DNA from 3 places in the Flavonifractor hominis genome. Region 2 is predicted to be linked to each of the others. Evidence: a T-box and tRNA genes for the amino acid it is inferred to sense, from the RefSeq annotation. Region 2 holds a T-box; the other regions hold tRNA genes.
The links. A T-box is a leader RNA that pairs with one kind of tRNA and senses whether it is charged. The one in region 2 lies ahead of WMO45_RS08770 (glycine--tRNA ligase), so its partner is inferred to be a tRNA-Gly.
Positions count from the first base shown of each region.

Region 1: it encodes a tRNA-Gly, which carries the amino acid that the T-box ahead of WMO45_RS08770 (glycine--tRNA ligase) is inferred to sense. The anticodon was not compared.
Region 3: it encodes a tRNA-Gly, which carries the amino acid that the T-box ahead of WMO45_RS08770 (glycine--tRNA ligase) is inferred to sense. The anticodon was not compared.

Region 1 covers NZ_JBBMFT010000003.1:271,107-275,643, forward strand. The annotation lists gene WMO45_RS07215 (hypothetical protein) at 1-44, opposite strand, end outside; gene WMO45_RS07220 (hypothetical protein) at 65-238, opposite strand; gene WMO45_RS07225 (hypothetical protein) at 306-506, shown strand; gene WMO45_RS07230 (hypothetical protein) at 848-970, shown strand; tRNA gene WMO45_RS07235 (tRNA-Gly) at 1,491-1,564, opposite strand; gene WMO45_RS07240 (TetR/AcrR family transcriptional regulator) at 1,782-2,417, shown strand; gene WMO45_RS07245 (TrmH family RNA methyltransferase) at 2,426-3,265, shown strand; gene leuA (2-isopropylmalate synthase) at 3,319-4,537, opposite strand, start outside.
Region 2 covers NZ_JBBMFT010000004.1:240,782-245,318, reverse strand. The annotation lists gene rpsT (30S ribosomal protein S20) at 1-63, opposite strand, end outside; gene gpr (GPR endopeptidase) at 265-1,170, shown strand; T-box leader at 1,259-1,462, shown strand; gene WMO45_RS08770 (glycine--tRNA ligase) at 1,519-2,952, shown strand; gene WMO45_RS08765 (aminotransferase class I/II-fold pyridoxal phosphate-dependent enzyme) at 3,117-4,478, shown strand; gene WMO45_RS08760 (cyclic-di-AMP receptor) at 4,491-4,537, shown strand, end outside.
Region 3 covers NZ_JBBMFT010000004.1:30,891-35,427, reverse strand. The annotation lists gene WMO45_RS07805 (acyl-CoA dehydratase activase) at 1-1,194, opposite strand, end outside; gene WMO45_RS07800 (2-hydroxyacyl-CoA dehydratase subunit D) at 1,191-2,465, opposite strand; tRNA gene WMO45_RS07795 (tRNA-Gly) at 2,536-2,611, opposite strand; gene WMO45_RS07790 (hypothetical protein) at 2,670-3,734, opposite strand; gene WMO45_RS07785 (lactate utilization protein) at 3,746-4,336, opposite strand; gene WMO45_RS07780 (YitT family protein) at 4,358-4,537, opposite strand, start outside.

The DNA.
Region 1 (4,537 bases), on a different contig from region 2:
TCGGTGTGGGTCCATTCGGGACGGGCCATGCCTTGTTTCGCCATATTATCACCTCAACGATTGTTCAAAATACCTGTTTGGACTCGTTGGCCATGCGTTTGAGATCCTCCAGAGAGGCGGGCTGGTGTTCACGGGCCCGGATCTGTGCCTGGATATAGCCGGGAAGCTGTGAAAAGTAGGTTTCCATAGCCGGATCCTTTTTCAAATGGGTGTACAAATCGCTGTACGTGGGTTCCATGCGATCACCTCCGATGATAGCTTGCCCACAGGCGGCGGCTTATAGCAACAGAAGGGAGGTGGCAATATTGACCACGAACGGTCTGCCAGCGGGACCGCCTCTATTGGGGGATCAGGTGACCCTCACTGCCCCGCCAGAGGTTACAGTCAACGTATCAGCCAGACTCACGCTGTCGCCGGGGTATGACCTGGAGAACGTGCAGCCTATTCTTGAGTTTTCCATGAAAGCGTACATGCTGTTCATCCGGCAGGCGTGGGGGCTCAGTTAGGGGCGTTGTGGCAATGACCGCGTCAAAGGGGCTGTCCTTATTTCAGCTCTCGATAGGCAGATCACCGGATCCAGTCTGGGAATAATCTACACTGCCTCTCAAGAGCAAGCGGCGTAGATTACTCAGGTGGAGCTCCTAGATGCGGAAACAACTTCCTGACATCTTCCACAGTGCCCAAATCCACTATCTCCGTCGCGGAAGGAGTGAAAAACAATGGCTAATGACCCTATCACGGTCCAGCTTCCACGGAATCTATCCACCAACTGGTTCTATGGGCAGACGATCGTGCCAAATGAGACAGATGTAGGCCTTACTCAGCAGCATGGATACAATTTTACCTCATGAAGCAGGCCAACGCCACCCAGCAGGCAGTAGAGGAGCTGGGGAAAGCTTTTGGAGATGTACTCACTGCCGGCGAATATGAGTTTCCAACGGAAGACGCGCCGCAAAAGCAGCATAGCTAACGTGGATACTGTAGCTATTACAGACAGTGCCGGGGGAAAATTCCACTTACCAGTGGTGTCCTTTCTGTACCGTGTGGCAGAATGGGAAAAGCAAGTTTTACTGCAAATAGGTTAATGTATGCCAGCTTCTTCGACTACGTTAGCGTCTGTATCCGGCCCTTCCCAACAACTCTATCTTGACATGTAGACCCAATAGTGTACCCTCTTGGGCCAGCCTGCAGCTTATAGCAAGCGTGTTGGACTTAGCAAACGTCATATACGGGAAGTGGGCAGGGCGGGGAGAGTTCCCCAACTTCTATGGAGTTTGAATCTTCTCTAAAGGCCATCTTTATTTCGAAAGCCTTTGAGTTATCCGATCCCAGTTCGTCTTACGAGGGAGACAGTGCGATCATTATCAGGGCCGACGCGCAGACCGGCGCGGTGGGCATGCTCTGGTCCGGTTTGCCCGCGGCATGCCGCAAAAGACAACGAAAAGCGCCGCCGCAGTCCTCCTGTACAAGGACTGCGGCGGCGCTTTGTCTGGAGCAGGTAAAGGGAATCGAACCCTCATATTCAGCTTGGGAAGCTGACGTTCTACCACTGAACTATACCTGCATGATTTTGCTGACTCGATTAGTATAGCACAGCCGGAGGTATTTGGCAAGAGTTTTTTCCCGTCGGAATGGGGCGCATTGCCGCGTCAGGGCCGGAAACGGGCGAAAAAGGGCCCGGGAGACGAGATTACGGGCAAAATAGGGTTGATAAGAAAGGAAAATCATGATATCATTTCCTAAACCGTTGGTATAATAATATGGAAAGGGCGGGACAAACCATGAGCAAAAAACAGGCGCTGACCGAGTTTCACCGGGGCTCGATCCTGGCCGCTGCCGAGCGGCTGTTCGCGGAAAAGGGGACGGAGCGGACCACCATGGACGACATCGCCCGGGAGGCGGAGTACAGCAAGGCGACGCTGTATGTCTATTTCCAGAGCAAGGAAGAGATCATCACCGCCATCCTGCTCAGCGGCATGGTCCTGCTGAAGAAAAAGGTGCATGAGGCCATTGAGAGCCAAAGCGATTGGCACCAGGCCTACGACGCGGTGTGCCGGACCATTGTGCGCTTTTATGAGGAGAATCCCACGGCCTACGACGCGGCCACCGGGATGCTGCCGCTGGTGCAGAAGCTGGGCGACGCGCAGAAGGGAATGGCGGACATCCTGCGGGTGAGCGGGGAGATCGACGAAGAGCTGGCGGCCTTTCTGGCGCGCGGGGCGCAGGAGGGGGCGGTGCGCACCCGGCTTGCGCCGCTGGAGGCGGTCATGCTCTTCTGGTCGTCGCTGGCCGGGATGGTGCACACCGCCGAGCTGCGGGAGCGGTATATTCAGGACACGCTGAAGCTCTCCCGGGAGGAGTTTCTGCACCACGGCGCCCGGCTGCTGCTGGCGGCCTTCACCCAGGAGGAGATCTGAGGGGCGCTATGGCTGAGATCCGAGAGATCACCGACCTGTCCGCCCCGGAGCTGCAGGTCTACACCGGGCTGACCCACGCGCAGCTGCGCAGCCGCCGCCAGCCCGGGCAGGGGCTCTTTATCGCGGAGAGTGAGAAGGTCATCGCCTGCGCGCTGGCGGCGGGGTGCCGTCCGGTCTCCTTCCTCATGGAGCGGCGGCAGGCCGAGGGGCTTTCGCCGCAGGTGCTGGAAGGGTGGGGGGACGTGCCCGTCTATACCGCCGAGCGGGATGTGCTGGCGGGGCTCACCGGCTATGCGCTCACCCGGGGCTATCTGTGCGCCATGCACCGGCCCGTCCTGCCCGCGGCGGCGGACCTGTGCCGGGCCAGCCGCCGGGTGGCCGTGCTGGAGCACATCACCGACGCCAGCAATGTGGGCGCCATCTTCCGTTCCGCCGCCGCGCTGGGGATGGACGCGGTGCTGGTGACGCCCTCCTGCTGCGACCCGCTCTACCGCCGGGCGGTCCGGGTCAGCATGGGCACGGTGTTCCAGATCCCGTGGGCCTGGCTGGAGGGGGAGTTTGCCCCCTGGCCCGGGTCGGGCGTGGCCCGTCTGCGGGAGCTGGGGTTCAAAACCGTGGCCATGGCCCTGGACGACCGGGCGGTCAGCATCGACGACCCGGTCCTGGCCGGTGAGGAGAAGCTGGCCGTTGTGCTGGGCTCGGAGGGGGACGGGCTGTCGGCGGAGACCATCGCGGCCTGCGACTATACCGCGCGCATTCCCATGTTCCACGGGGTGGATTCCCTCAACGTGGCCGCCGCCGGAGCGGTCATATTCTGGCAGCTCCGGAGCGGGGCGCAGGAAAAGTAACCTATAGACAAACGCGGCCCCCGTCCTGTGGCGGGGGCCGCGTTGTTGTATGCTTATGCGTCGTTGTTGATGGCGCGGTTGATGGCCGAGAGGATGCCCTTGAGGGGCGCCAGGTTGATGTTGTGGCTCATCCCCACGCCGAACCAGTCCCGGCCGGCCTGATCCTGCAGGTGGATGTAGGCCACGGCCTGGGAGTCGGAGCCCTGCTTGATGGCGTGCTCCTTATAGTCCACAAAGGTGAAGCGGTCCATCTTCTGGCCGTGGACGGCGTTGAAGAAGGCGTCGATGGGGCCGTTGCCCGAGCCCTGGACCTGGAAGAGGGTGTCCGTATGGCGGATGGTGCCGGCGAAGGTGACGTGGGAGTGCCCCTGCTCGTCGGTGAATTCGGCAAAGGAGTGCTGCACCAGCTGATAGGGCAGGGTGGCGTCGATGTAGTGGGTCTTGAACAGCGCGTAGATGGCGTCGGGCTTGAGCTCGGTGCCCACCCGGTCGGTCTCGGCCTGGACGATGCGGCCGAACTCCGGGTGCATGGCCTTGGGCAGGTCGAAGCCGAAGGAGTGCTGCATGACGAAGGCGGCGCCGCCCTTGCCGGACTGGGAGTTGATGCGGATGATAGGCTCATACTGCCGACCCACGTCGGCCGGGTCGATGGGCAGGTAGGGGACCTCCCAGTATTCGGTGCCGCTCTCCTCCATGTAGTGGGTGCCCTTGTTGATGGCGTCCTGATGAGAACCGGAGAAGGCGGTAAAGACCAGCTCGCCCACGTAGGGCTGCCGCTCGCCGATCTTCATCTTGGTGACCTTCTCGTACACGTCCCGGATGTGGTTGATGTCGGAGAAGTCCAGCTTGGGGTCCACGCCCTGGGTGTACAGGTTGAGGGCCAGGGTGACCATATCCACGTTGCCGGTGCGCTCGCCGTTGCCGAAGAGGGTTGCCTCCACCCGCTCGGCCCCGGCCAGCAGGCCCATCTCGGCGGTGGCCACACCCTCGCCCCGGTCGTTGTGGGGGTGCAGAGAGATGATGGCGCACTCCCGGCTGGGCAGCTTGGAGATGAAGTACTCGATCTCATCGGCAAAGTAGTTGGGCATGCAGTTTTCCACCGTGGTGGGGAGATTGAGGATGACCTTGCGCTCCGGCGTGGCGTGGAGGGCCTCCAGCACCGCCTGGCAGATCTCCACCGCCGCGTCCATCTCGGTGCCCATGAAGGACTCCGGAGAGTACTGATACCGCAGGTCCATGCCGGCCTCGATGGCGGGCTGGGACAGCTGGCGG
Region 2 (4,537 bases):
GTTCTGCGCAGCCTTGGTGGCGTTCACCAGGACACGCTTCTTGGCAGACTTAATATTCGGCAAACCAAACACCTCCTCCGATGACGATAATCGTTATTTACACAGTTTGCCCGTGCAGATTTACATTTTAACAGCAAGTTTCAAAAATTGCAACTGTTTTTTCAAATTTTTTTCACTTTTTTTGTATATGAAGGCCCTTCTCGCAAAAAATAGAGCTGAAAGGCCGTCCTTATACCATATCTTGGGGCGGCAGAGGAGGCCATCATGCGCAGACCAAGGACCGACCTGGCCATTGAGGCCGCCCAGCTCTGGCGAGAGGGTGCCGGAGAAGCCGCCCGCCTGCCCGGGGTAACATCCGGGGAGCGCCAGCGGGAGGGCTACGCCGTCACCACAGTGGAGATACTGGACCAGCAGGGCGCCCAGGCGCTGGGTAAACCGCCAGGCCGCTATGTGACATTGGAGCTGGACGCTCTGGAACGGCGGGAGGCAGATGCTTTTGGGCGGGCGGTACGGGCCCTGGCTGCTGAGCTGAAGCCCCTGCTCCCATCCGCTCCCGATGCACCCGCCCTGGTGGTGGGGCTGGGCAACCGGGCCATTACCCCGGACAACCTGGGCCCTAAGGCCGCAGATTATACCCTGGTGACCCGCCACTTGGTGGAACAAGTCCCGGAGCACTTCGGCTCCTTCCGCCCGGTGGCCGCCCTGGCCGCGGGTGTACTGGGTACCACCGGCGTGGAGAGCGGCGAGCTGGTCCGGGCGGTGGTGGACAAGATCCACCCGGCCTGTGTGCTGGCGGTGGACGCGCTGGCCGCCCGCAGCCTGAAGCGCATCTGCCGTACCGTCCAGCTGTCCGATACCGGCATTACCCCCGGCTCAGGGGTTGGCAACGCCCGCTTCGCCCTGGATGCGCAGAACCTTGGCGTACCCGTCATCGCCATTGGTGCACCCACGGTGGTGGACGCCGTCACCCTTACCTGCGACGTGCTGGCCGAGGCCGGCCGGGAGGAGTTGGACCCTTCCGCCCTTCAGGGCGCGGGAGAGGGATTGGTGGTCACTCCCAAAGACATCGACACCCAGGTCCACGACCTGAGCAAGGTCATTGGCTACGGCATCAACCTGGCCCTCCAGTCTGGACTGAGCATTGAGGATGTAGACCTGCTGCTGAGCTGAGCGCACATTTCAGGGAAAGAAAACTGGGTCTTGCGCCCCCTTTCCCTTGACGCAGAGGGGAAAAGGTGATAGAATACACCGGAAATCAGCACAGGCCACGACCGGGAAGAGTACGCGGAGACCCGGACCGCAGAGAGGAGCCGTTTTGGTGGAAGGCTCCCGAAGGTCCCGCAGAAGGCACCCGTGAGCCGCGGGGAGGCAATGCCCCGCCGGTCCCCGCCGTTACCGGGTCAGAGTGCGGAGCGTCTGCTCCGAATTCAGGTGGCACCACGGAGTTTTCTTCGCCCTGAGCCTTATGGCTCGGGGCGTTTTTTTCTTGGCGAATAAATGGGTAAAGGAGCATATACGATGAAAAACACCGAAAAGACCATGGAAAAGATCGTAGCCCTGTGCAAGGGCCGCGGCTTTGTCTATCCCGGCAGCGAGATTTACGGCGGCCTGGCCAACTCCTGGGACTATGGCCCCCTGGGTGTGGAGCTGAAGAACAACGTCAAGCGTGCCTGGTGGAAGAAGTTTGTCCAGGAGAACCCCTACAACGTGGGGCTGGACGCTGCCATTCTTATGAACCCTGAAGTGTGGGTGGCTTCCGGCCACGTGTCTACCTTCAACGATCCCCTCATCGACTGCAAGGCCTGTAAGATGCGCCACCGGGCCGACAAGCTCATTGAGGATTGGTGCGCCGAGCAGGGCCGCACCGACGTAAACGTGGAGGCCATGACCAACGACGAACTGGTGGCCTTCATCCGGGACAACGGCGTTACCTGCCCCGGCTGCGGCAAGTCCGACTTCACCGACATCCGCAAGTTCAACCTGATGTTTAAGACCCACCAGGGCGTCACCGAGGACAGCAGCACCGAGGTCTACCTGCGGCCTGAGACCGCCCAGGGCATCTTCGTCAACTTCCCCGCCATCCAGCGTACCACCCGCAAGAAGCTGCCCTTCGGCGTGTGCCAGGTGGGCAAGAGCTTCCGCAACGAGATCACCCCGGGCAACTTCATCTTCCGCATCCGGGAGTTTGAGCAGATGGAGCTGGAATTCTTCTGCCAGCCCGGCACCGATCTGGAGTGGTTCTCCTACTGGCGTGAATTCTGCCACAAGTGGCTCAACGACCTGGGCATCTCCGATGAAGACCTGCGCCTGCGGGATCATGAGCCGGAGGAGCTGGCCTTCTACTCCAAGGCCACTACCGACTTTGAGTTCATGTTCCCCTTCGGCTGGGGCGAGCTGTGGGGCGTGGCCGACCGTACCGATTATGACCTCAAGCAGCACCAGGAGCACTCCGGCAAGGATCTGACCTACTTCGACCAGGAGAAGAACGAGCACTATATCCCCTACGTCATCGAGCCTTCCCTGGGCGCCGACCGCGTGACCCTGGCCTTCCTGGTGGAAGCCTACGACGAGGAAGTGGTGGGCCAGGACAAGAAGGGCAACGACGACATCCGCACCGTTATGCGCTTCCACCCCGCCCTGGCGCCCTTCAAGTGCGCCGTGCTGCCCCTGAGCAAGAAGGAGGTCCTCTCCGGTCCCGCCCAGCAGCTGCGGGACGAGCTGGCCAAGGAGTTCATGGTGGACTATGATGACGCCGGCTCCATCGGCAAGCGCTACCGCCGTCAGGACGAGATCGGCACCCCCTTCTGCATCACCCTGGATTTCCAGACCGTGGGCGACGAGACCACCCCCGCCGACGGCTGCGTCACCATCCGGGAGCGTGACTCCATGCAGCAGGTGCGTATCCCCATGAGCGAGGTCAAGGACTACATCGCCCAGCGCATCCGCTTTTAAAAAAACACCGGATCTCCGCCATATGGCGGAGATCCGGTGTTTTTTATGTGGGCTTGGCTGGCGCTGCCATGCCGTCGCTTTTTTGCCCTGCGATAGGCCGGACTTGCAGGGCCTGCCGCTTTTTGCTATACTCAAACAAATCTTCCACACCGGGAGGCGATTTTGTGGAAAACACGCCCCTTTATGACGCACTGCGGTCCTTTGCCGCTACCGATCCATTGCGCATGCATATGCCCGGCCACAAGGGCCGACCTCTCCCAGCCCCCGAGCTGGCAGGGCTGGCAAATATCGACTTTACCGAGTTGCCCCCCACTGGAGACCTGTTTGACGGAGGCGGAGCCATTGAACAGGCCGAGCAGCTATGGGCAGAGGTGTTTGGCATGCCTCATTGCCTGTTTCTCACCGGCGGTTCCACCCAAGGAGTGCTCTCCGCCCTCACTCTGGCCTGCCGGCCGGGGGATGGGGTCCTGCTGGACCGGGGCTGTCACCGCTCGGCCTACAACGCCCTGGCCTTGATGGATCTGCATCCGATATATCTGGAACGCCCCTGGTTGACTGAAGCCGGGATTACCGGTCCCATTGACCCGGCTGAGGTGGAACGGCAGTTGGACTGTCACCCAGAAATTCATACGCTCTGCATTACTTCACCAACTTATTACGGTGTATTATCAGATCTTCCCGCCTTGGCAGCGGTCATGCACCGCCGGGGCGGCTATCTGGTGGTAGACGCCGCCCACGGAGCCCATCTGCCTTTTTTAGGCGACACCTCGCTGGCCGCCGCTGATCTGGCGGTGGTATCCACCCATAAGACCCTACCCGCCCCGGGGCAGACCGCGCTGCTGCTCTCCGGCCCCGCTTTTTCCCAGGCCGACCTGCGCCGGGTGGGGAGTCTCTACGGATCGTCCAGCCCATCCTACCCCATGATGGCCGCTCTGGATGTGTGCCGGGCGCATATGCTGGAAAAGGGGGCTGCCGCCTACCGTGACACGGCAAAGGAGGTGGACCGGCTGCGGCAGGACTATCCTTCCCTCACCCCGGCGGATGCGCCGCTGGATCCCACCCGCTTCGTGCTGCGCTGTGCCGATGGCTTTACCGCCCAGGCACGACTGGAAGAACTGGGGGTGTGGCCCGAGATGGCCGACGTGGGGCACGTTGTTTTTATTCCCACCTGTGCCGACACCCGGGCAGACTTCGCCCGCCTGCGGGCTGCTCTGGATCTTCTTCTCCCCGGCGTGCCCAGGCTCCTGCCGCCTCCTCCCCCGCTGCCTGTCTCCGTCTGCTCCCCCCGGCAGGCCCTCTTTGCCCCCCGGACCCATGTGCCTTTGTCCGCTGCAGAGGGACGAACGGCTGCTCAAGCCATTGCCCCCTACCCACCCGGGATACCAATTGTGGCTCCAGGAGAGCAAATTGAGAAAAAAACTATCGCATATTTGTATGAGATAGGTTATAATAGATGGGAAGACATTCCGGTTCTTTCATCCGCCGGTTGTGTGTCGTGCGGAGATGGAGGAACGTCTTTTCCTTGAGGAGGGATAAGAATGAAACTGGTCCTTGCGATCATTAATCACGACGACGCCAATACCGT
Region 3 (4,537 bases), 210 kb from region 2:
GCCGGATTCGTCCAGACAGATGACCTTGCTGTCCTGCCCGCCGATGTCCACAATGGAGCGGGCTTGGGGATACAACCGGTGGGCGCCCCGGGCATGGCAGGTGATCTCGGTGACCTGACCGGTGGCAAAGGGGATGTTGCCCCGGCCGTAGCCGGTGGCCACGATGGCGGCCATGTCCTCCGGTCGGAAGCCGCCCAGGGCGGCAAAGGCCTTCTCTGCGCCCTGGCTGGCCCGGGGGCCGGTGCGGACGATGGCGCTGGCGGCCAGATTGCCCTCCAGGTCCAGTACCACCACGTTGGTGGTGGTGGAGCCGCTGTCGATGCCCGCCACGTACTGACCCGCCCTGCGGGGCGCGGCAGGGGCGCCGCGCAGGTCCAGCTCCTCCAGGAAAGCCTCCAGACGGGTGGAGAGCTGACCGCTGGACTGGGGTGTGAAATCGGTCTCCACCTTCAGAATGGGCAGCGGGGAGTGCTTGCGCAGACGCTCATACTCAAAGGAGTAGAAGTCGCAGAATTTGACCGTGTGATACACCACGCCCCGGAGGTTGGGATGGTCCAGCAGCTCCTCCCGCCGGCCCACCGCCTCCATGCGCAGGCAGGGGATCTGGCCCAGCAGCGCCCCGGCATACCAGTCCAGCAATGCGTCGGTATCCCCCTCCGGCGGCGGGGGCAGGCTGCGGTTGCCTCCGCAGGTAAAGTCGGCCACCGGCAGGGGGCTAACCCGCCGCAGCGCCTCCAGCAGGCTGCTGCCTGCCCGGGCACCCAGCACGGCCAGGAAGGGCCCGGAAGGAACCGCCGGAGCGGGCGAAACGGCGGCCCGGAAGCGGGCGGGGTCGAAACGAGTCCCGCGGTAGGCGCTGTATTCCGCAATGAGCCGGTCCAGCTCGGCCCGCAGGCGGGCCCGGGCGCAGGAGTCGTCCCGCCGGGGCAGATCCATCAGAAAGAGAAAGTCCATCTGCCCGGCCAGCACGTCCCGGCAGCGGCGGATGCTGTCGCAGCAGTTGACCAGCACCAGCTCCCGGATCCCCTGCCCCAGGCACTGCTCCAGCAGGGCCTTGGCGTGGCAGCAGAAGTGGTTGTGGGTCAGGGCCTCGGCCCGGGTGAAGTCCTCCGCCTCCCGTTCCAGCAGCACCGGCTCGCCCCCCAGGGCGGCCAGCAGCTCCACGGGGGTGTATTTGCAGGTATATCCGATCATCTGTTTCCCTCCAGCAGCTCCAGAAAGGCCTGCAGCCGCGTCACCATCTGTCCGTCGTTTACGTTGCCGCTGTCGCAGCCGTCTCCGTCCAGCACCAGGGTGGGAAAGCCGGCGGCCTCCAGATGCTGACGGGCGTACTGGGCCGCGCCTGAGGTCTGCTTGCACCCCCAGTGGCAAAACCACACCGCGCCGTCGGCCCGGAGCAGCTTGGCCAGCTCCACGGCCCGGGCCACCCGGCGCTCGGCGCTGCCGTTAAAGGAGTTGTACACCAGCCGCCGGGCCATGGACTCATAGGGGTGGTCCGGGTCGGGCAGCTCCGGGGCGTCAAAGGACATGTCGCACCCTACGATCTCCACCCGGGGACTGAAATTCAGAATCTCCCGCAGGGCGTCCTGCCAGTGGGGCAGGGTGTGCAGCCACAGGATGCGCTTGCCCCGCCGGCCCTCGGGCAGGGCGGCAGTCTGGGCGCACAGGCGCTCGGTGTAGCGCTGGGCCTGGGGCGAACCCAGCATGGAGTGGGTGGCAAAGACCGAAAGCATCTCGGAGGTCATCTCGTCGGACAGGGAGCGGCTGGCCCGCAGCTGCAGATACCGGCGGTAGTTCTCCAGTGTGGCCCGGGAGCGCCCCACCGCCTGGCGCAACGCATCCTCCTCCAGATGCCGGCCCGTATGCTGCTGGAGAAAATCGGTCATGGCCCGCAGCTGGTCGGCCAGCCAGGCTACCGATGCCTCCGTGGGGGCGTAGGGCACATCCAGCGTAAAGTGAGGGACATCCCAGAACTCCGCCAGCCGACGGAAGGTGAGCTGGTTGGCATCGCAGGCCAGAGAGGTGTTCAGGATAAAGCGGGGGCGGGACATGACTCCGCTCTCGGCCAGGCCCAGCAGGATTTTATGGTAGGAGCAATAGCTCTCCGGCACGCCCCGCTCCTCCGCCGCCTCCACAAATACCCGGTCGGCCGCGGTGGAGACCAGATAGCAGGACAGCCCTTCGGGCAGCACGGCAGGAATACCCATGGCGTGGAGAGGCTCACAGGGCAGAAAAATATTGACGCAGGCGGTCCGATCCGCCCGGCCCAGGGCGGCGGCCATGGTGCGGGCGGTGGCCCCTTGCATATAGCACCGGGCGGGCAGCACCTGCCGGGGCGGAAACAGGCGCATCTGTACCCCGACCAGCGTATAGGCGGCGTGGAGCAGGGCCCGGGTCCGGCGGGGGTGCTCCGGTACCTGCCGGGAGAGAAAGCGGCCCAGCGATTCAATGGTGGGACTCGGCATGGCGTATCTCCTTTCACACACAGACAAATAAGAAAAGAGGATGGCCAATGGCCATCCTCTTTTCTTATTCTGGAGCAGGTGACGAGGCTCGAACTCGCTACCTCCACCTTGGCAAGGTGGCGCTCTACCAGATGAGCTACACCTGCAAGCGACGAAGGTTATTATAGCGAAAGGGGGCGAGCTTGTCAACCCTTTTTTTAAAAATTATTCGATTTCTTCGCTGCCGGCCCAGACATAGCCCAAAGCGATCAGATCTTCCGCCGACCAGGTGGTGCCGTCGGTGCTGCGAGTGAGATCCACGTAATGAGTGCCGCCGTTGTCGGTGAGCTGATTCCAGAAGTGGGGCTGCCCGTTCAGGGTGCCCTCAATAAGGGTAGAGCCGATGTCCATCTCGTCGCACAGCAGTTGAAAAGCCAGCGCCAGCCCCTCGCTGTCGGCACCGTCACCCAAAATGGCATCCCAGGCGGTAGAGCCGGTGCCGCTGGTGTGTACCGCATCGGGAAGCAGTTGGAACAGTAAGGAAAGCCGTTCCGCGGAGGTGTGCTGACTGGGGTGCAGGGGAAGCACCATCTGCTCCACGGTGGAGAGCAGATCCTCCTTTTTGTGAGCCAGCAGCTCGGCGGATTCCGGATAAATCAGCAGGATCTCCACGATGCGTTGATTGCCTGTATCAGGGTAGAGGTTGATCTCCCAAAGCGGCATGCCCAGAGCAGAGGCCGGATCGTCATAGTAGGCCTGACGGATGAGGGAGTCCAGGTCGGCCATCTCCTCGGTGAAATAGCCCACCCGCAGGGCCAACTCCGGCTGGAAAGCGGCCAGGGCCTGCCCTACCTCCTCCCGGATGGCACTGGAGCCGGTGACGTTGACCAGGCTGTTGATCTGCTCCTGGGTGCGGCGGTAGGAAATGGTAATGGTGGCCTCATAGGTGGTGAGTACCCGGGTATAGTCGTTTTTGATGAAGTCCACGGCGTAGGCGCCAAGGGGATCGTCCTTGGCCACCTCCAGGCAGGCCTGGTTCAGGTCGGCCTCCACATCCCCCTCGTAGCCTGTCAGCTGCACGACGCCCTCTTCCATCCCCTGAGAGACAAAAAAGAGTATGGCGTTGACCAGTTCGGAATAGGTATCCGCCTTGATGGTAGATGTGTCGCTGCCTGAAACGGTGTGCTCCGTATGAGGCTCCACAGAGGTATAAGTGCGCTCCAGCAAAGAGGTACAGCCGGAGAGCAGCAGGGCGCAGCACAGGGCCAGCGCGGGCAGGATACGCTTCATCTCCGCCCTCCTCAAAAGCCCAGAGGCTCTCCGATAAGGACCACCTCGGTGCGGCCCACACCGCCTGGCGGCGCCCACAGTACGTTCAGTGCCCGACAGATCCGCTGGGGGCTGTTGCAGTCATAGCAGCGGTCGCCCCGCAGGGCGCAGGGGGTCTTTTTCTTCAGACGCATGGCATTTTTGGGGGCGGCCACATTGCGTGCCCTCCATAGGGCGGTGTCATAGTCCGGGCAGAGCTTGTTGCACCCCACCAGAAAATAGACCTCCTCATGGCCGAAAAGCGTGGAGGCCACCCGGTTGCCGGTGCCGTCGATGTTGAGGATCTCCCCGGTCTCGGCCAGGGCATTGCAGGAGGTGAGATAGACCGAGGCGGCGGCAGCGTCCGAAAGAGTGCCATCCAGCCAGTGCCAGAGGATCTGGTTATGTGTTCCCAGCCGCTGAGCCAGCCCCATGTCCCGGACGGTCACTGAGCCGCCGATGCCGATGCTCCGGCCATCCAGTTTTCCGTCCATATAGTCTGCGGCCTCTGCGGCGGTGGCAAAGCAGGATACGGCAAAACCGCGCTGTTTCAAATGGGCGGTGACCTTAGTAAAGACGGTCATGAAGCTGCCTCCTTTCCGACATTAGATGTCATTCTTGCTATAAGTGCGGAATCCCTCACCCAGTACGTCATGGGCGTCGCATACGATGAGGAAGGCGTGGGGATCGATCTGATTGACCATCTCTTTGAGGGGGACGATCTCCTTTTGCTTGAAGGCCACCATCAGCACTTTTTTCTCATCACCGGAGTAGGCACCCTCCCC